Regions from separate parts of the Eubacterium sp. F2 genome, predicted to be linked through region 2. Evidence: predicted binding sites of a transcription regulator. Region 2 holds the regulator's gene; the other holds the start of a gene.

Region 1 (10,632 bases), 990 kb from region 2:
AATATTCAGACGCTGAACTACAATAAGAACCCCACCCTTCCACGACGCTGAAGCGTCGGGTGGGTGCCCGGGAACCTTGTTGTCGTCTAACGGGCAGACAATAAAAAACAGTGCCGGAACACGTTGATTTTCCAACGTTTCTGACACTGTTATTCTAATGTGCCTAGCCGGATTTGAACCGGCGACCTTCACATTCGGAGTGTGCTACTCTATCCAGCTGAGCTATAGGCACGCATCTCTATGCGACTAATCCAGTATACCATTATTTCGATGACGGTGCAATCGTTATCTGCCAGATCTGGTCTGATGCAACTCTTATTAACCAATTATGTCATCTTCCCTTGCTTGTGACTGCTATTTTCCTCTGTTATATTGATAAACAAGAGGAGGATGATCGATATGGCCATAATGATTAGTTCCAACCTTCGCATAAATAATCACCAGAGGACTTTAAGAAAACAGTTATTTTTTCACTTAAATATCCATGGTTCTATAACTTACCTGAGTTTAAACATCGAACTTCCAGACACTGAAGGGAACAGAGTAACAGAAAACGGCCGCAATTTTATAGATTCCGGCCGTTTTCTTCCGAACTTAGGGCAACACCTCCCCGGCAGCACCCCCTGTCTTCTCGACAGAAGATATCCTGCTCCCGGTTACGCAATAATACAACTCTAGACAGCCGTTTATTTCACCAGCGGTTCATAATAGTTCTCCATAAACTCTTCTTCTGAGATCCCCTCCAACGACTGAATCAGCGACTGGTCCACTTCACACGGCAGCAATCTGCCGCACCCCCTGCCGACACCGTTTATTCACAGGATCTTCTCCCTGTAAAGCTATACTGAAAATAGTGATCCGAACCTGCTCTTTTACAATGCCCAGACATGGCTTTTGAATGTCTGGAAATTCCTGCTGAGATTCATAATTTCAATTGCGCACGTGTGAATTGTATGAATGAACAAATTATTAAAACGCTGTAAAAGTAAAGAAATCTAAAGATAGATGTAAATGATTGAAATAGCCGTTTCGATGGTATATACTGTCATGCACTGAGCAAAGAAAGGTAAAGGGAAATGAGTGAACAAGGAAATCAACCATCAGTCAAAGCAGAACGCAGCAAGAAGCCAAATGTCCGTTATAACTCAAAACGGATGACGATCATCGCTGTAATTGTCATCGCCGTTCTGATTATTCTGGGCATCTGGGTTCATCATGCAGTAAGTCCGTCGGTCTTCCCTGCCGGAAGCACCATCAACGGAATCAGTGTTGATAATCTTACTGCCAAGCAGGCAGAAAAGAAAGTGGTCAGCAAGTGGCAGGGTAAATCTCTGAAGGTCATGTATCAGGGCCAGCAGGTTGCCGTTTTCAATCACTCGGAATACACGTATAATATTTCCAAGGAAGTCGAAAATGCCCTGCATCCGGGATTCTCCAAGGGAATTTCACGTGCGTTTGATAAGAACAAGCGCCATGTAAAGATCGCTATGAAGCCGGACATGAGCAACAGCAGTTTTGAGCAGACGTTCAATAACATGAGCATTGTCAAGAACGATCAGTACACAACCAAGACGAAGAATGCCTATGTCAGCATGAAGAACCGCAAGTTCAAAATCGTCAAGGAAGTTTACGGTGACAATCTGGATAAAACAAAACTGAAGAATGCGATTGCAAAGGCAGTTGCAGACGGAAAATCCACCTTTACATATAAGAAGAAGGATTATTACTCTAAGCCGAAGTACACCAGCAAGAGTAAGCATGTCCTTAACCGCCAGGCCTTCTGCAAGAAACATCTGGGCGTAAAGATTACCTATAAGGGTCTGAACAACAGCTACACGCTTACTCCAAAGGAACTCGAGAGTATGCTGAAGTTCAGCGGAGACAATAAGACCGTCAGGACTTCCGCAGTAAAGAGTTTTGTTGATAAGACGCTTTCTTCCAAGCTGAGCACAGTTGGCTCAACCAGAAAGCTGAAGTCTGCAGGCGGCGGCACTTATACTGTTGCCGGAGGAAATTACGGCTATAACATCAGTAAGTCCAAGATGGAAAAGCTTGTTGCTTCTGACCTGAAGAATGATAAGAATGTTACACATGACGCGGTTTATTCGAAGAACGTTTCTTCCAAGATTAAGAACAGCGGCAATGACATCGGTAATTCCTATGTAGAGGTAAATATCTCTACACAGACAGTTTACTGTGTCATTAAGGGAAAGAAAGTCCTCTCGACACCTGTCGTAACGGGAAATGTTGCTGAGAACCACGCAACCCCTTATGGTGTATTCGTCCTGAACTATGAGGCTACGAACGTCAATCTGAAGGGCCAGAACGCCGACGGATCAGACTACAGTTCTCATGTAAGCTACTGGATGCCGTTCAACGGCGGAATCGGACTGCATGACGCGACATGGAGATCCTCTTTCGGCGGAGGCATCTATCAGACGAATGGAAGTCACGGATGTGTCAACATGCCGTCAGGTGCAGCAGCACAGCTGTATTCTTACGTTCATGCAGGAATGCCGGTCATCGTTCACGCATAGTCAGTAAGACAAAAGAAAACAAAGCAAGGCGTCTCCTTGCTGACCGCCCCGCGCCGGGAATTTACCCGGGCGGGGCGCTTTGTTTTTTGTCCCTTGAAACGGTTGACAATCCCTCTGTTCGTGGTATATTAATATATGTTAATAGCACTCATTCATATCGAGTGCTAACACATGAACATGATGTGGCCCTGCAGCCATACCAGATAAATGTATAGATCCCGGGCAGGCATCCCCCTGCTCCGGGCATGAGGAGGAATAGGAATGGCAAAAAAGGAATTCAAGGCAGAATCTAAGAAACTGCTGGATATGATGATCAATTCCATTTACACACATAAGGAAATTTTCTTAAGAGAGCTGATCAGTAACGCCAGCGATGCTCTGGACAAGCTCTATTACAAGAGTCTGCAGTCCGGTGACACGGGTATTCAGAGATCGGATTTCAAGATTCATCTGACCGCGGATAAGGATGCCCGGACGCTGACCATCAGTGATAACGGTATCGGAATGACCGCTGAGGAGATGGAATCCAATCTGGGCACAATTGCGCAGAGCGGAAGTCTTGCATTCAAGCAGGAAATGCAGAAGAAGAATGGAGAGAACAGCGAGGATAGCGCTTCCAATGATACGGATATCATCGGTCAGTTCGGTGTCGGTTTCTATTCCGCATTCATGGTTGCTGATCATGTAACGGTTACGAGCCGCGCTTACGGTTCTGACCAGGCAAACATCTGGGAATCTTCCGGCACAGACGGATATACCATCGAGCCTGCTGAGAAGGATGAAGTCGGAACAGACATCGTTCTGCACCTGAAAGAGGATGAGAAAGATACAGAGAACGGTGAGAATTACTCCAGATTCCTGGATCAGTACGAACTCAGCCGTCTGGTCAAAAAGTACTCCGATTACATCCACTATCCGATTCAGATGATGGTCAGCAAGACCCGTCCGAAGAAGGATGAAAGCGCGGAAGCAGAAAATACAGACGCAAAGGAAGACGAAAACAAGGAGAAGAAGCCGCCTGAAATGGAGACCTATCAGGAACTGGAAACCCTCAACTCCATGGAACCGATCTGGAAGCGCCCGAAGAGCAAGGTAAAACCGGAAGAATACAACGACTACTATAAGACCAAGTTCGGCGATTATCAGAATCCGGCCCGCGTAATCAGAACGCAGGTTGAGGGTGTGTCCAGTTACACCGCTCTGCTGTTCATTCCTTCCCATACGCCGTTTAACTACTATACAACCGACTTTGAGAAGGGCCTGCAGCTCTACTCTTCCGGCGTCATGATCATGGAGAAGTGTAAAGATCTGCTCCCTGACTACTTTAACTTTGTCGAAGGACTGGTCGACTCTGAAGATCTGTCTCTGAACATCTCCCGTGAGACGCTGCAGCAGAACCGTCAGGTCAAGAATATCGCCAAGACACTGGAAAAGAAGATCAAGAATGAACTGCTGAACTTCCTGAAGGAAGACCGTGAAGGATATGAAAAGTTCTTCCACGAGTTCGGCCGTCAGCTGAAATACGGCATTTACATGGACTACGGCATGCATAAGGATGTTCTGTCCGATCTGGTCCTGTTCTATTCCAGCACGGAGAAGAAACTGGTCACCCTGGATGAATACATCGCAAAGATGGGTGAAGATCAGAAGTACATCTACTACGCACCGGGCGAAACCATTGATAAGATTGACATGCTGCCGCAGGTCAAGGCTGCAAAGGCCAAGGGCCTTGAAGTCCTGTATCTGACCGAAGAAATCGATGAATTCGTTGTCCGCATGATGGGAAGCTATAAGGATAAGGCATTCCGCTCCATTTCCGAGGAAGATTTCAGTGAGAACGAGTCTGAGGATGAGAAGAAGAAGCTGGAGGAGCTCAATAAGGAACATGAGGATCTGCTGAAGTTCATGAAGGATACCCTGGGCGATCAGGTTACGGAAATCAAGCTGTCCGGACGCCTCGGCGACGCGCCGGTATCCCTGTCCAGCAAGGGCGGCATCTCCTTTGAGATGGAGAAGACGCTGAATAAGATGCCGATGAATCAGGGCGTCAAGGCAGAGCGTGTTCTGGAACTGAACCCAGACCACGACGTCATGAAGAAACTGGCGGATACCTTCGCTGCCGGCGATAAGGACATGACCGCGGTTTACACCCGCCTGCTGTACAATCAGGCCGTTCTGCTGAGCGGACTGACCATCGACAATCCGGCAGCAGTCGGTGATGATGTCACCAGACTGATTCTGGGCAAATAATTAACTTTTCAAGATCATAACCCGCATATCCCCCTTGCGGGAAAATGATAAAAACAACAAGACGTCTGTTCTGCATACTCCCAAATGCAGCGCAGGCGTCTTTTTCTGTGGCCGCGATTCTCACTGTCCCGGCCAGATCTTCGGCTGCCGGCAATACGGAGAAAACTTCCCCTGTGAGCCGCGCCCGCAGTCTCACAGGGGAAGTTTCCAGCTTCTGTTATTCTTTTTCATTGACCGGAAGTACCGGTAATCTATCTGCTTCAGCCGTTTCTGACTAGAGATAGTAGATCATATCTCTTGTAATGTCATCCAGTGTATTGGCACCGCACATCATCATGGTATCAGCCAGTTCATTTCCGATCTTCTCAGTGTAGAACTTCACGCCTTCCGCGCCGCCGCCGTATACTGCTGTAACATACGGTCTTGCAATCAGAACGGCGTCTGCGCCCATAGCCAGAGCCTTGAATACATCTGCACCGGTGCGGATTCCGCCGTCAACGAAGATCTTCATCTGTCCGCTGACCGCATCTGCGATTTCTTCCAGAACCTCGGCAGTCGGAACCGTATCATCCTGAACGCGTCCGCCGTGATTGGAAACAACGATTCCGGATGCGCCGGCAGCCAGAGCCTTCATGGCTGCATTCGGCGTCATGACACCCTTTACGATGAACGGAACGCCGGCTTCTTCTACGATCTCATGAAGCTCTTCCACGCTCTTTCTTCCTGCAGGCGGCTCCAGACCCTTAAGGAAAGGAAGTCCGGCAGCGTCAATGTCCATGGCGCAGGCAAATGCTCCACTCTCCTTGACGAGGGCCATTTTTTCCTTTACAACCGGCATGTTCCACGGCTTAACCGTCGGAACGCCCAGACCATTCTGAGCCTTGATCGCCCTGGTTGCGGCCTTCATAACGTTTGCATCCGTACCGTCGCCGGTGAATGCGGCTATTCCTTCTTCTGCACAGGCAGAAACCAGAACATCGTTATAGGAAACATCATTATACTTTGTGCCGTAATGCAGGTTGACCGCACCAACCGGACCGGCGAAAATCGGGAACTTGAACTTCTTTCCAAACAGTTCCAGACTTGTGTCGATATCCGCATTCGGGCAGAGTGTGTCCATATTTACCTTGATATTTCTCCATGCGTCAAAGTTTCCGATCGCCGTCAGTCCCAGTCCCTTGGCTCCAGGCCCCGGAACCTTATTCCTGCAGGCCTTTCCGTCACATACCGGACATGCCTTGCACTTATCTCCAATACTTTCTCTCGCACTCGCGAGCAGCTCATCGTAAGTCATTTTTCATACTCCTCTCTGATCATTTTAATATTTTAATACCTCTTCAGGCATACGGACAAAATTCAAACGCGCAAGGAAAGATCTCTGACGGAAACAGACCTGCCGTTCCGTCAGACAGCCGCTTCTGCACGTTCTGACGGATGCTATTCCGCTTCCTTCTTTTCTTTATCTTCTGCTTTCTGTATTCTGCGCTGCTCCAGAATCTTTTTCAGTTCTTCCGGACTGAAGCTGTATTTAGAGTGGCAGAAATAGCATTCCATCTCAACTGGCTTGTTCTCTTCGATCAGTTCCTGGATATCTTTCGTGGAAATGGCCGCAAGGGAGCGGAGAACCCGGTCTCTGCTGCAGTTACAGTGATACTGTACCGGCATGCTTCCGTTGAACTCAAGATTCTGGTCTGAAAGCAGGGCCTCAAGCATTTCTTCCGGCGTCATCCCCTGCTCCATCAGTTTTGTGACGGAGTGGATTTCCGCCAGACGTTTCTCCAGTTTTGAAATACTTTCTTCCGGGCAGTCCGGCATCAGCTGGATAATAAAGCCTCCGGCTTCCTTCACACTGCAGTCTGTGTCGATCATGACGCCCAGGCCGACTGCGGACGGGGTCTGCTGAGAAATGGTAAAATAGTAAGCCAGGTCATCGCCGATTTCTCCCGTCTGCAATGCACACTGTCCTGTATAAGGCTCTTTCAGTCCCAGATCCATGATAACGCTGAGGACTCCGCTTCCGACCGCCGTTCCGACATCAAGCTTTCCGGCTTTTTCATCTTTCAGCGGAATCTCAATCTGCGGATTATTGATGAAGCCCTTCACATTTCCATGATTGTCCGATGTAACGGTCAGCCCTTTTATCGGACCGTCTGAACGAATCTGCAGGGTCTCAATGTCTTTATCCCCCTTCATCATACTTCCCATCATTGCGCCTGCCGTCAGAAGGCGTCCCAGCGCCGCTGTGCAGACCGGTGAAGTCTGATGAATCTCACGCGCTTTCTGCACCAGATTGGTTGACCGTACCGCAAAGGCACGGATATGCAGGTCTGCTGCTGCAGCGCGCACTAAATAATCTTCCATATCGTATTCCTCTTTTCAGTAGTTCCCTTTTCTGTATTTTGTTTCTGTATTTCCGTTTCCAGTCTTCCGCTTTCGTCTGTCCTCTTGCCCATTCAGGCTTTGTCGGCATCCGACAGCGGCAGGTCATCCTTCTCTTCACGTCCCTTTCCGCAGGCTTCCGATTTATCAGAAAACATCTTCCTCAAACATCCCGGATCCTGAATGATTTTCTTCATGATAAGAAGCAGCAGAATGCTGATCGTGGAAACGAGATCCTGTACCGGCGTTGTATCGGTAACGATCATATGGCGGGCAACCAGGAAAATCAATGTCTCCAGGACATTATCCGCGTCCGGGCGGCAGAGCATTTTCAAAAACTCAATTCCGATGACAACCGTAAACATATTTTCTATGAAATGATTGAAATCTGAGCTGAGTGAATTCCCCTTCCAGAACTGCTGAAGAACAGGGACCATCTTAATAAATGCAAATATCACCGCTATGCACATGAAGGCCGCAGCGACGATTTCCAGCAGCTCGCCGGCTTTCTGCAGAAAGGTAAGCACTTTCGGCTGCTCTTCCTTATTGTTTTCCTTATTGTGTTTTCCGAAATCGTTCGTATTCAATCTGTTTCAACCTCCTGAAGTTCCCGCAGATCTGCGGACATTTCTGAAAATACGACAGCCTTTTATCATGGTCCACTGAGTCACCGCTCAGACCTTTACTATTTTAACAGAATTCCTTATGTTTTTCAAAAATCTGCCCGTATTCCTTTGTCAATAATCAAGAATTGTGATAGATTATATACGTCTATATACCAAAACTGCACGGGGGCTGCTTGCGGCCCTTTCTTTTTATTCAACTCAGGCTGAGGAGGATAGAGAATATGAACAAGAAAATAAAAATGATTCTGACCGGGGTATGTGCGGCTGCAATGGTTGTATCGATGACTGGCTGCCGTTACGTGTCTCACGGGCTGAAATTCGGTACTGCACATACAGGCGGTGTCTATCAGGAATTCGGCGCTCATTTCGGCAATATCCTGAATCACAATGATTCAGCACTGCAGGTCAAGACGAAAATCACAGCCGGATCAGCGGCGAATCTCCGTCTGCTGAATAGAGACTACATCCAGCTTGCCCTGGCGCAGAACGACATGGCCACAGCGGCGTATTACGGCAAAGGAAAATACAAGGGTGATAAGCCGATGCAGAATTTCCGCGCCATTGCGGGGCTGTACACGGAGCAGTGCCAGATCGTAGTCAGAAAAGATTCTAAGATCCGGACAATTGATGATCTTGAAGGAAAGACCATCAATACAGAGGAAAAGGAATCCGGTTCAAACCAGAACGCGAAGGAAATTCTTTCCGCCTACGGCCTTTCTTCAAAAACGGTCCATGTAAAGCACTGGAAGTACAGCAAGGCCATGCAGGCACTGAAGGATAAGAAAGTTGATGCGGTATTTATTACAGCTGGCGCAAAAACAGATGCTATTGCTGATTTAAATAAGACTACGCCGATCCGCCTGCTGTCCATTGACGCAAAGCATCAGAAGCGTATTCTCAAGGCAAATCCATATCTGGTCGAAAGCAGGGTGCCGGCCAATACTTACGATGGACAGACTGCCGCCATACAGACGGTCGGTGTCCGCTGCGTCTTCCTGGTCAAGAAGAATCTTCCAGAGGCAACGGTAAAAGAGATTACGGAGTTATTATTCAAATATAAAACTCATATGCAGGGAAAAGTCAGCGCCAATCTCGATTACACTCCGAAAAAGGCAGTCGAGAGCATCACGATTCCTTTCCATAAAGGTGCTGCCGACTACTATAAGAGTAAGGGAATTACCGTTAAAACAAAATAATCTGGAGGCCTCATGCACACAATAAAATTCGATATGTATCAAACCCTGGCTCTGGCGGTGACCGCCCTGCTTCTCGGTGCCTGGCTGCGGAAGAAAATCACTTTCCTGACGCGTTTCTGCATCCCGGCTCCGGTAGTCGGAGGCCTGGTCTTTGCCATTGTCACCTGCATTCTCCACAGCTGCGGCATCGTCGATGTCACATTCGACGACACGCTGCGTGAAGTCTGTATGGTATTCTTCTTTACCTCCGTCGGTTTCCAGGCCAACATGAAGGTCCTGAAAAGCGGCGGAAAAGATCTGGCTGTTTTTCTGGTTCTGGTCATCATTCTCATTACGAGCCAGAATCTGATTGCCGTCGGGCTTTCCAAACCGCTCCATGTCAGCGCCCTCATCGGCATGTGTACCGGTTCCATCCCAATGGTCGGCGGTCACGGCACGGCCGGCGCCTTCGGCCCGGTTCTGGAAGATTTCGGTGTCAAAGGTGCAACCACCATTGCTACCGCTGCCGCGACTTATGGACTGATCATGGGAAGTCTGATCGGAGGCCCGATCGGCAACCATCTGATCAAAAAACACGATCTCCTGAAAACCGTTCATGAGGAAGATGACAGTGTTCTCGTAGAAGACGAGCAGAAGCATGAACGTGAGGTCAGCATGTATCCGACTGCAGTATTCCAGCTCATCATTGCAATCGGAATAGGCACGATCTTCTCCTATGTGCTGTCAAAAACGGGACTGACCTTCCCTGTCTATATCGGCGCGATGATCGCTGCAGCACTGATCCGGAACATCGGCGAATACACGGGAAAAATCAAAGTCTGTATGGGTGAAATCAATGATCTCGGTGGTATTGCGCTTTCCCTCTTCCTGGGAATTGCGATGATTACCCTGCAGATCTGGCAGCTCGCTGCTCTGGCTCTTCCTCTGGTCGTCCTGCTGCTGGCCCAGACTCTGTTTATGATCTTCTACGCAGACATCGTCACCTTCCGTGTACTCGGAAAAGACTACGATGCGGCAGTCATCGTATCCGGACTCTGCGGTTTCGGCATGGGAGCAACACCGAACGCAATGGCCAATATGCAGGCACTCTGCGATAAGTACGTCATGTCCGTCAAGGCCTTCCTGATCATTCCAATCGTCGGAAGCCTCTTTGCTGACTTTATCAACAGCCTGATTATCACAGCCTTTATCAATATTATTTAATCGCTGTGCTGATATGCACGAACAGCATTATTGATTACCGAAAACAAAAAAGGGGGGCCGCTGCCAAAACTGTTTGCACAGCTTTGGCAGCGGCCTTTTGGGGTTTCAAAAGAACCTGAAATATTCTCATGAGAATTCTCAGGATCGTGGTATTTCTTTTTCAGCGGGCTGACTGCTCAACCCATGGGAACTAATGTACCGGATGCACTTCCGGAATAGCAACATCATCGTAAACGACATGACACTGTCTGCAGACCGGGGAAGTCACATCTACACCCTGACCTGTTCTCAGTGCAGGCATTCTTCTGTTGCTCCGGCAGTGAATTTCCGGAATCGCTGAACAGGAATTCATGTCCACTGTAAAGGTACTTTCCTCATTCAGTTTTACTGCAGCATGCTTCTCTGCATGTTTTCTTTCACGATATGCCCGAATAAAATTCA
Region 2 (10,632 bases):
GTTCAACCTGGACATCATCACGACCTCCCCAAGCGTAGTTTATAAAGTCATTCTGACGGACGGTTCCGTGAAGATGATCCAGAACCCGACCAATCTGCCGGATCCTTCGGAAATCGACCACATCGAGGAGCCGATTGTCAACGCCGACATCATGCTGCCGAAGACCTACGTCGGATCCATCATGGAACTCTGCCAGAAGCGCCGCGGCACCATGCTGGGCATGGACTACATCACCACCGACCGCGTGGAGCTGCACTATGAACTCCCGCTGAATGAAGTTATTTACGACTTCTTCGACGCCCTGAAATCCATGACCAAGGGTTACGGCTCCCTGGATTATGAATTTGTCCGCTACCAGAAATCTGATCTGGTGAAACTGGACATCCTGCTGAATAAGAACATCGTGGACGCCTTCTCCATGATCGTGCACCGTTCCGAGGCCTACAGCCGCGCCCGTTTTGTCTGCAAAAAGCTGAAGGAAGTCATTCCGATGCATCAGTTCGAGGTTCCGATTCAGGCCGCTGTAGGACAAAAAGTAATCGCCCGTGAAACGGTCAGGGCTTACCGCAAGGATGTAATCGCCAAGTGCTACGGCGGAGACATTTCCAGAAAGAAGAAACTTCTGGAGAAGCAGAAAGAAGGAAAGAAGCGGATGCAGCAGTTCGGAAAGGTTGAGGTTCCGCAGGAAGCTTTCACTGCTGTACTGAAGTATGATGATGATAAATAAAATGAATCCTGATGATAACAATGAGCAGATGCGGCCCGTGCAGAATACGCGCAGGCCGCTCGGCATTTATATTCACATTCCCTTCTGCATTTCAAGATGCCGCTACTGCGGCTTTTATTCGCAGGCTGTGGGAAAGGACCCAGATGCCGCGCAGAAGGAAGCGGCTTATGTGGACAGACTGATTACGGAAATTCTGGGGCGGGGACGTGAACTTGCCGGCCGTTATACGGTGGACACGATGTTTATCGGCGGCGGGACGCCGAGCATTCTTCCGGCGGAATATATTTCCAGGCTGATCTCCTCTGTACAGGAAGCTTTTTGTCTGGAAAAGGGCGCGGAAATCACGATGGAATCAAACCCGGGCACGCTCTCGGAGGAAAAGCTGAAATGCCTGAGAGAGGCGGGGGTGAACCGGCTGTCCATCGGGCTGCAGTCGTTCGACAATCGAATCCTGAAAGCGATGGGGAGAATCCATACGGCGGAGGAATTTCTGAAGAGTTATGACATGGCGAGAAAGGCCGGATTCAGGAATGTGAACATCGATCTGATGTTTGATTTCCCGGGGCAGACGACGGCGCAGTGGGAAGATACAATGAAAAAGGCCCTTGCGCTGAGGCCGGAACATCTGTCGTTCTATGGGCTTCAGATTGAAGAGGGCACGCCTCTGTATGAGGATTATAAGATGGAACGGATTCCGGAGCTGGATGAACAGAAGGATGCAGAGATGTATTTCCGGGCCCTGGACCTGCTGGGAGACGCGGGATACCATCATTATGAGATCTCGAATGCCGCCCTGCCGGGTTACGAGTGCCGCCACAACCTGAAATACTGGAGATTTCAGGATTATCTGGGTGTGGGCGCGTCGGCGAGTTCCTTTCTGGACGGGGTGAGAATTACCGAATATCCGGGAAGCGAGCGGCATGTGAATACATTTTTGGAAAACTGCGGAGAGTATGTGTTTACGGCGCTCCGGACGGACGAGGGAGTCAGCCTGGAAAAGTTCAGGGAGCAGTTCGGAAAACCGCTCTGGGATGTGTTCTCTGACCGCAGAGAGGAGTTCGAGGAATATCAGTCGAGGGGGCTGGTCAGAGAAGAGAAAGGACGAATCCTTCTGACCCGGGAAGGGATTCCCGTCTCGAATGAAATCATGGCCCTGTTTGTTTAGGGGATGATTCTGCGAAATAAGCGCAGAAATCCCCCCTTCTTTTTATAGAAATTAGTGTTGACATTCTTTCTTTAGTGGGGTACATTATATATAGCAGTTAGCACTCTAAGAGTTGAGTGCTAACAAGCAAAAAAGGGGGAGATGAGATATGGAGCTGACAGAAAGAAAACTTAAGATCCTGCAGCAGATTATCGGCGATTATGTCAGGACTGCAGAGCCTGTCGGTTCGCGAACCCTTTCTAAGGAGTTCAATAATGCTTTCAGTCCGGCAACCATCAGAAATGAGATGAGTGACCTGGAAGAGATGGGTTACCTGACTCACCCGCACACATCTGCGGGCCGTGTGCCGTCGGACAAGGCATATCGCTGGTATGTGAACAACTCGATGGGAAAGGTCGAGATACCGCAGGAATCACAGAAAATGATCAAGGATACCCTGCACAGTGATATCGATGAACTTGATAAGACGATTCAGAGAGCAGCAGACCTGCTGTCAGAGATCACCAATCTGGCGGCATTTGCACTGAGTCCGGTGCAGGATGAAGACAGACTGAAGTTTGTAGATTTTCTGCCGGTTGATGAGCATACAGTCATTCTGATGACGGTTGCCGAGAGCGGAAAATCATCCAACGATCTGATCCATCTGGAGCAGCCGGTTTCGGATGAGGTGCTGAGGGTTCTGAGCAAGACACTGACCTATACTTACCGCGGGCGGCAGCTTACAGATTTCCTGAAGGATAATATCATTTCGGAATTCCAGGATGATATCGCCGCGATGAGTCCGCTGGCCAGAGATGTCATGCCGAACTTCATGCACACGCTTGAGAATCTGCTGAATGTAAGATTTTACATGGATGGTCTGAGTAATATCTTCGATCAGCCTGAATATACAGATCTGAAACGTGCAAAAAATTTCATTTCGCTGTTTGATAACCGGGATGAGCTGGTAAAAACATTGATGGACAGAGACAACGGCATGGTTGTCACCATTGGAGATGAGAACACGGATGAGGAACTGAAGGACTGCTCGCTGATTACAGCGACCTACCATGTGAACGGCCGTTTCGCCGGAAAGATCGGTGTCATCGGTCCGACAAGAATGAAATACGATGAAATCACTTCGATTGTCCAGTATCTTACGGATAACCTGAATGATGCATTTAAAATAGACGGAGGCGGTGAGGACGATAACAATGGATGAGGAGAAAATGAAAGAAGCAGAAGAAAAAGATCCGAAGCAGAATCAGAACGCCGAAGAGCAGGGCCCGGACACATCTGAGGAAAAGGCCGCTGAGACTTCTTCTGATGACGCGAAGAACGACGCTGATCAGAAAGAAGCGGAAAAAGAATCCGGAAAGTCTGATGAGCAGAAGGACGCGGATAAGAAAGATTCGGATGATGCAGATGATCAGAATGACAAGTATATCCGTCTGATGGCGGATTTCCAGAACTACAAGCGCAGAGTCGAAAAGGAGAAATCTGAGATTTATGATTACGCAAATCAGAAGATCCTGGCAGAACTGCTGACCGTCCTGGATAACTTCGAGCGTGCGCTTGCTCAGGAATGCGCCGATGAAGCGTATGAAAAGGGCATGAGCATGATCTTCAAGCAGTTCCGTGAAGTCCTGGAGAAATCCGGACTGGAAGAAATCGAAGCCCTGGGTAAGGATTTCGATCCGAACTTCCATCACGCAGTGATGACGGATAACAACGAGGACTATGAGTCCGGTCAGGTAACCGGCGTCCTGCAGAAAGGATACAAACTGCACGGAAAAGTCGTCCGTCCGGCAATGGTCAAGGTCAACCAGTAATGGCCCCTGCCGGAAAGAGAGTTCCGGCAGATAAACAAGCAAGCCCGGCCGAAAGGCCTGACTATATATGGATGTTCTCACCGGAAGATGAGACCCCGTCTTTTTAAGGGTTTTGGGAGAGAATTAATCAACAAGGAGGAATTTCGTTATGTCGAAAGTAATCGGAATAGATTTAGGAACAACGAACAGCTGTGTAGCAGTTCTGGAAGGTGGAGAGCCTACAGTAATTACTAACGCAGAAGGAAACAGAACAACACCGTCTGTAGTCGGATTCACCAAGAGCGGTGAGAGACTGGTCGGAGAAACAGCAAAGCGCCAGGCCGTTACCAACCCGGACAGAACTGTTTCTTCCATCAAGAGACATATGGGCGAGGATTATAAAGTAACGATTGACGGTAAGGATTACACACCGCAGGACATTTCCGCGATGATCCTGACCAAGCTGAAGAACGATGCAGAAGCTTATCTGGGCGAGAAGGTTACGGAAGCCGTTATCACTGTACCGGCTTACTTCTCTGATGCACAGAAGCAGGCAACCAAGGATGCCGGAAGAATCGCAGGACTTGATGTAAAGAGAATCATCAACGAGCCGACAGCAGCTTCCCTGGCATATGGACTTGATAAAGAGACCGGATCCCAGAAGATCCTGGTTTACGACCTGGGCGGCGGCACATTCGATGTCTCCGTACTGGAACTGGGTGACGGCGTATTCGAAGTACTGGCTACCAACGGTGATACACACCTGGGCGGCGATGACTTCGATAACGCAATCATGAACTACATGGCAGATACATTCGCTCAGGAGCACGGCGTTGACCTGCGTAAGGACAACATGGCTATGCAGAGACTGAAGGAGGCTGCCGAGAAGGCAAAGAAGGAACTGTCTTCTGCACAGACCACCAACATCAACCTGCCGTTCATTACGGTAACTGCTGAGGGTCCGCTGCATCTGGATATGGAGCTCACAAGAGCTAAGTTCAACCAGCTGACTTCTGACCTGGTTCAGAGAACCATTCCGCCTACACGCAAGGCACTGCAGGATGCAGGAATTACCGCTTCCGAACTGTCTAAGATCGTTCTGGTCGGTGGTTCTTCCAGAATCCCGGCTGTTCAGGAAGCCGTTAAGAATGAAACCGGCAAGGAGCCTTTCAAGGGCATCAATCCGGATGAGTGCGTAGCAATCGGAGCTGCTATTCAGGCCGGAGTTCTGACTGGTGAAGTTAACGACGTCCTGCTGCTGGATGTCACTCCGCTGTCTCTGTCCATCGAGACACTGGGTGGTGTGGCAACCAAGCTGATTGAAAGAAATACAACCATTCCTACAAAGAAGAGCCAGATCTTCTCCACCGCTGCGGATAACCAGACTGCCGTAGACATTCACGTCATGCAGGGTGAGCGTGAGATGGCTGCCGATAACATCACACTGGGCAGATTCCAGCTGACAGGCATTGCACCGGCTCCGCGTGGGGTACCGCAGATCGAGGTTACTTTCGACATCGATGCCAACGGTATCGTACATGTAAGCGCTAAGGATCTGGGAACAGGAAAAGAGCAGGCAATCACCATTACCTCCTCCACAAACCTGTCCGAGGATGAGATCAATAAGAAGGTCAAGGAAGCACAGCAGTACGAGGCTGAGGATAAGAAGAAGAAGGCCGCTGTTGAAGAGCAGAACAAAGCTGAGAATATGATTTATCAGTGCGACAACGTCATCAAGGAAGCAGGAGACAAGATCTCTGATGCTGACAAGAGCGCTCTGGAAGCTGCAAAGAATGACCTGCAGTCTGCACTGAATGCCAATAACCCGGACGATGTCAAGGCAAAGGAAGACGCCCTGATGTCCAAGCTGAATGAAGTTTCCACAAAGCTGTATCAGCAGGCAGGTCCGCAGCAGGGTCAGCCGGGAGCTGGTGCTGGCGCAGGTGCAGCAGGTGCAGGCCCGAACATGGGTGCTAACCCTGGCGCAGGCGCAGCAGGCGGAAACGCAGGCAGTGCCGGAAACAGCGGAAATTCCGGAAATGACGACAACGTAGTTGATGCAGACTACACAGTCGTTGACGACGATAAATAATGTCTGATTAACAAGTCCCTGTCGGACGAGCAGACACGCAAAAATATAGCGGCGAATGCAAGATCAGTCCGGCCGGGAATTTCCCGGTCGGATTGATGTGTAATCAGCTGCGAGAAGGTGAGAAGAGGTATGGCAGAAAAGAAAAGGGATTATTATGAGGTTCTGGGCCTGAAAAAAGGCGCCAGCGAGGAAGAAATCAAAAAGGCCTTCCGAAAAATGGCGCTGAAGTATCATCCTGACCGCAACCCGGGTGACAAGTCTGCGGAAGAGAAATTCAAAGAGGTCAATGAAGCATATACCGTTCTGTCAGACCCGGATAAGAAGAGAAAGTACGATCAGTTCGGTTTTGCCGGAGTTGATCCGAATGCCGGATTTGGCGGCGCCGGCGGCGGTGCAGGCGGATTCGGTGGATTCAACGCCAGTGACTTCGGTGGATTTGGAGATATTTTTAACGATTTCTTCGGCGGCGGATTCGGTGGTTTCGGCGGCAGCGGAAGCCGTTCTCAGGCCAATGCGCCGAGAAAGGGTGCGGATCTTCAGGAGCGCCTGACCATTACCTTTGAAGAGGCGGCCTTCGGCGTCAAGAAGACCATCCAGCTGAATAAAAACGTATCCTGCAAGAAGTGCGGAGGAACCGGAGCTGCGCCTGGCACGAGCAAGCACAAGTGTACGCGCTGCAATGGAACCGGTATGTACACCCGCGTACAGAGAACCCCTCTCGGACAGTTCCAGAGCAGTTCTCCGTGCCCGGACTGCGGAGGAACCGGAGAAATTATCGATACGCCGTGCCCGGACTGTCACGGCACCGGAAAAGTCAGAAAGAAGATCAAGATCGATGTCAACATTCCGGCCGGTGTGGATACGGACTCGGTTATCCCGATCAGAGGACAGGGCGAGCCTGGTGAAAACGGCGGCCCGGCAGGTGATCTGTACATCGTTCTCCGGGTACAGAGCCATCCGCTGTTCAGAAGAACCGGAAACGACCTCCGGATTGAGGTTCCGATTACCTTTGAAGAGGCCGCACTCGGAAGCGACATCACCGTTCCGACTCTGGACGGAAAAGTCAGCTACCACGTTCCTGCAGGAACGCAGCCGGGAACGATTTTCCGCCTGAAGGGCAAGGGAATCCGGAGTCTGCGTACAGGACGCAATGGAGACCTGATGGTCACCGTCAACCTGGAGGTTCCGACCAAGCTCAGCGGAGCGCAGAAGAAGGCCATCAAAGAGATGGGCAAGAAGCTGAACGAAAACTGCTACAAGAAGAAGGGCAGTTTCAAAGAGAAGGTCAAGGAATTTTTCAGTTAATGAGAAACATGGACATTGATTCCGGGTGCTCTGGCATCCGGATGAGAGATAGAGATATTGTGCTTTATAGTAACCTGAAAGAAAGCGCTGACTCGCGGAACTGTTTGATGTTCCGCGGGGCAGCGCTTTTCTTCTGCCGGCAGGAAATGGGGAGTATCTCGCTTCGATCTATTCTTCTGTGTCGAATCCGTATTACAGCCGCTATTTCCACAGCCAGTGCGGAAATAACGTGCGCTGCCGGAATTCGGCCCTGAACACGCGGACTTCCCCGAACGCCATTTATGACAACTGGAAAGAGAAACGGGGAGGAAATTTCCTTGCTTGGGATTATTTTGACGGCGGGGATGGCATTTCTGCGGCGAAAAATACATGAAAATAGCCAATATGGCCTACAATCGAATTAGAAAAAGTGTATAATAGTTGTGCGAAACATTTTGATCCGCTTGAACTTAAGGCATGAAAGCAAGTGAATAGGAGTACAATCATGGCAAATGATAAATTATTGCTGAACAGCAGACCGGTAGCACCTCTGGGCGTAGTTCCGCTGAAGAGCTGCGAAAGCATTGGCAAACGTGTTGACAACTGGCTGATTTCCTGGCGTACAGAGAGAGACCAGGAGCGCACAACCAATGAAGAGGAGCCGGTTTACGACAACGGTTCCTATCTCGTAGAGATTGACAACCCGCGTTTCGGTTCTGGAGAGGCAAAGGGAGAGATCAAGCGGACAGTTCGCGGACTCGACCTCTACCTGATGGTAGATATTACTAACCACAGCCTGTTCTACGATATTTACGGAGAGCCGAACCACATGTCTCCGGACGATCACTTCTCTGACTTGAAGAGAATCATCGCCGCAGTAGAAGGAAAAGCACACCGCATCACCGTTATTATGCCGTTCCTGTATGAGGGCAGACAGCACAGAAGAAGTGCCAGAGAATCCCTGGACTGCGCGATCGCGCTGCAGGAGCTGGTCAACATGGGCGTAGATAACATCATCACTTTCGACGCTCATGACCCGAGAGTTCAGAACGCTATTCCGCTGAACGGGTTCGAGACTGTAAAATGCACGTATCAGTTCATTAAAGGAATCTGCAAAGAGTGCGACGACATCCAGTTCGATAACGACCATCTGATGGTTATCAGCCCGGATGAGGGCGGCACACAGAGAGCCGTATACATGGCATCCGTACTGGGCGTAGACATGGGAATGTTCTACAAGCGCCGCGATTACAGTAAAGTCGTAGACGGCCGCAACCCGATCGTTGCCCATGAGTTCATCGGCGCATCCGTAGAAGGAAAAGACATGTTCATCGTCGACGACATGATCGCATCCGGCGAAAGCATGATCGACGTTGCCACCGAGCTGAAAAAGCGCGGCGCACGCAGGATCTTCGTCATTGCCACCTTCGGCCTCTTCACAAAGGGCATGAAAGTCTTCGACGAAGCCGTTGAAAAAGGAATCATTTACAAGGTTGTCACCACCAATCTGGTTTACCAGTCCGAAGAGCTCCTTTCCCGCGACTACTACATCAGCTGCGGCATGAGCAAGTACATCGCCTACATCATCGACACCCTGAACCACGATTCCTCCATCGGAAAACTGCTCGATCCATACGACCGCATCAACAAGCTCGTCACAAAGTACAAGGCAGAGCACGATCAGTAAGAGTTTCAGGCAGATCAGGCCGGGCAGAATAAATGAAATTAAGAAGGGCCGTTGCCCTAAGCCCAAATGAGCTTAGGGCAGCGGCCCTGTTTTTTAACTGTACAATCTGGATCGTCGGCAGTGTGGCAGTCATTTTCGCAGCCGATTAAATCCAAATGTTCATCTTCTCTACTTATACTTCTTCAGTGTCTTCACCATCTTGCTGTACAGGCTCATGGCCTCCGGACGGTTGATTGCGGCGCTGATATTTGTCTGGGCGGTCTGGCACTTTTCCCAGAGGGATTTGCGCTTTGACAGGCTCAGTTTTTTCAGCGGAAGGGACTGGTACTGAGTGCTGATATTCCTGCAGAGACGGCTTTTCGCATTGCTGCTGATGTAGTATTTGCTGGACGGGTCGGTGACCGTCAGCAGGGCTTTCGTCCGGGCGGTGAAGAGGGAATTCATGGTGCGGATTTCTTCCACATCGATGGCTTTTTTCACCTCACTGACGTCCTGTTTATAGAGCTTTGCCATGGCGGCCTTGTCAGAGGCAGAGACAGCCGGTGATTTCTGCAGCCGGTCATTATTCTTTTTCAATGCCTTCAGAACAGAGGTTCGCTTCTGTCCAGCCGCTTTTATGCTGTACCATGGTTTTGCGGGAGCGGATGAAGCATCGAGGCTGCCCAATCCGGAAATCAGCTGGGAAATCAGATCGATGAGATTGATATCATCATCATCGCCGGTCAGACTGATGGAAATATCGTATTTATTGGAGATCTCATTGCAGGTCTGGAGGAGTTCGGAGTAGCTTGAAGCCTGCTTCAGTTTCCGGATCTCAGAAGACCGGACGTTCTGGATGATGCCCCAGTAATAGGCACTGTATTTCTTCTTGTTTTTCGGCATTTCAGCCTGGAATTTCCGGACGGCTCTGGCCTTCAGATCCTTCAGGCTGCTGCTTTCCGGTGCGATGCTCGTATTGAAATTCAGAAGCTGCTGATAAAGTGCGAGATCGCTGGTATAGTAATTCGACGCATCTGCAGCCTGGTATGGAGTCTGGAGCATCTGAAGACGCAGCATGACTGCAGAACGTGCCTGTTCGATTTCCTTCTTTACCTCGGGATTGTACATATTTTTGTTCTGTTCGTACTGGCTGTCCAGTTCGCTAAGTGCGAGAATATATTTCTGGCGCAGGTCTTCGACAGAACTGCCGGTGCTTTTTATGTGTGCGGCAGCCGCTTTATTTGAGAATACAGTATACCCGGATCCGCTATTTTCCGAGTCAGTGTCAATATTCTCAGATTTCCCGGCAGCTGCTGAATTTGAGCTGCCTGCAGATCCATTTCCGGCAAAAGCAGACGCGCCAGAGGACGCCGCAGCGGTCTGGCCGGCTTTCTGACTGGTCCGGGCGGAATTTCCAAGCCCTGCATGTCTCTTCGTTTTAGAAGATGCACCGGCTTTTGTGATTTTCACCTTCTTTACTGCGCGCAGTTTTACGTGGGATCCGGAATTTCCCAGCGTTGTGACAGAAGCGCTGACGTACACGGTGCCGGCTTTTTTCGCGGTCAGGAGTCCGCTGCCTGTGATGCTGGCGGCGGATCCGCTGATGCTCCAGTGAATCTGCTGAGAAACGTCTTTTGCGCGGCCGTTTTCTGTGGCCAAGGCCTTAAACTGGCTGGAAGAACCAGCTTTCAGTGATTTTACGCCCTTGCTGATTCGGATTTTGTCCGGGGCTTTCTTTACTGTAAGGGTGACCTGGTCGGAGACGCTGCCGTCGTAATTACGGACGCTGATGACGGCCTTTCCGACATGGCGGGCGGTCAGGACCGGGTCGGTGTTTCCGTCGCAGTAGAGGACGTCCGGATTGTCGGAGGTCCAGTAACGCTCCATATTAGAGGCGTCAAGCGGCGC

Evidence for each region. Region 2 encodes HrcA, which represses chaperone genes, less so after heat shock. Its sites were predicted from a motif close to TGTTAGCACTCNNNNNNNNNGAGTGCTAACA; they were not measured.
Region 1: a site for HrcA is predicted at 2,677-2,707, ahead of htpG (molecular chaperone HtpG). Genes of this name have one in related genera too.

What each region holds. Positions count from the first base shown of each region.
Region 1 is NZ_CP176393.1:1,614,444-1,625,075, reverse strand. Features, by position in the region: tRNA gene ACI77B_RS06835 (tRNA-Arg) at 159-232, opposite strand; gene ACI77B_RS06830 (L,D-transpeptidase family protein) at 1,077-2,537, shown strand; gene htpG (molecular chaperone HtpG) at 2,799-4,787, shown strand; gene ACI77B_RS06820 (alpha-hydroxy-acid oxidizing protein) at 5,062-6,081, opposite strand; gene hslO (Hsp33 family molecular chaperone HslO) at 6,225-7,148, opposite strand; gene ACI77B_RS06810 (hypothetical protein) at 7,241-7,753, opposite strand; gene ACI77B_RS06805 (TAXI family TRAP transporter solute-binding subunit) at 8,014-8,988, shown strand; gene gltS (sodium/glutamate symporter) at 9,001-10,191, shown strand; gene ACI77B_RS06795 (hypothetical protein) at 10,382-10,632, opposite strand, start outside.
Region 2 is NZ_CP176393.1:177,245-187,876, reverse strand. Features, by position in the region: gene lepA (translation elongation factor 4) at 1-727, shown strand, start outside; gene hemW (radical SAM family heme chaperone HemW) at 711-1,892, shown strand; gene hrcA (heat-inducible transcriptional repressor HrcA) at 2,041-3,093, shown strand; gene grpE (nucleotide exchange factor GrpE) at 3,101-3,703, shown strand; gene dnaK (molecular chaperone DnaK) at 3,852-5,774, shown strand; gene dnaJ (molecular chaperone DnaJ) at 5,904-7,079, shown strand; gene ACI77B_RS00715 (ribose-phosphate pyrophosphokinase) at 7,564-8,745, shown strand; gene ACI77B_RS00710 (S8 family serine peptidase) at 8,914-10,632, opposite strand, start outside.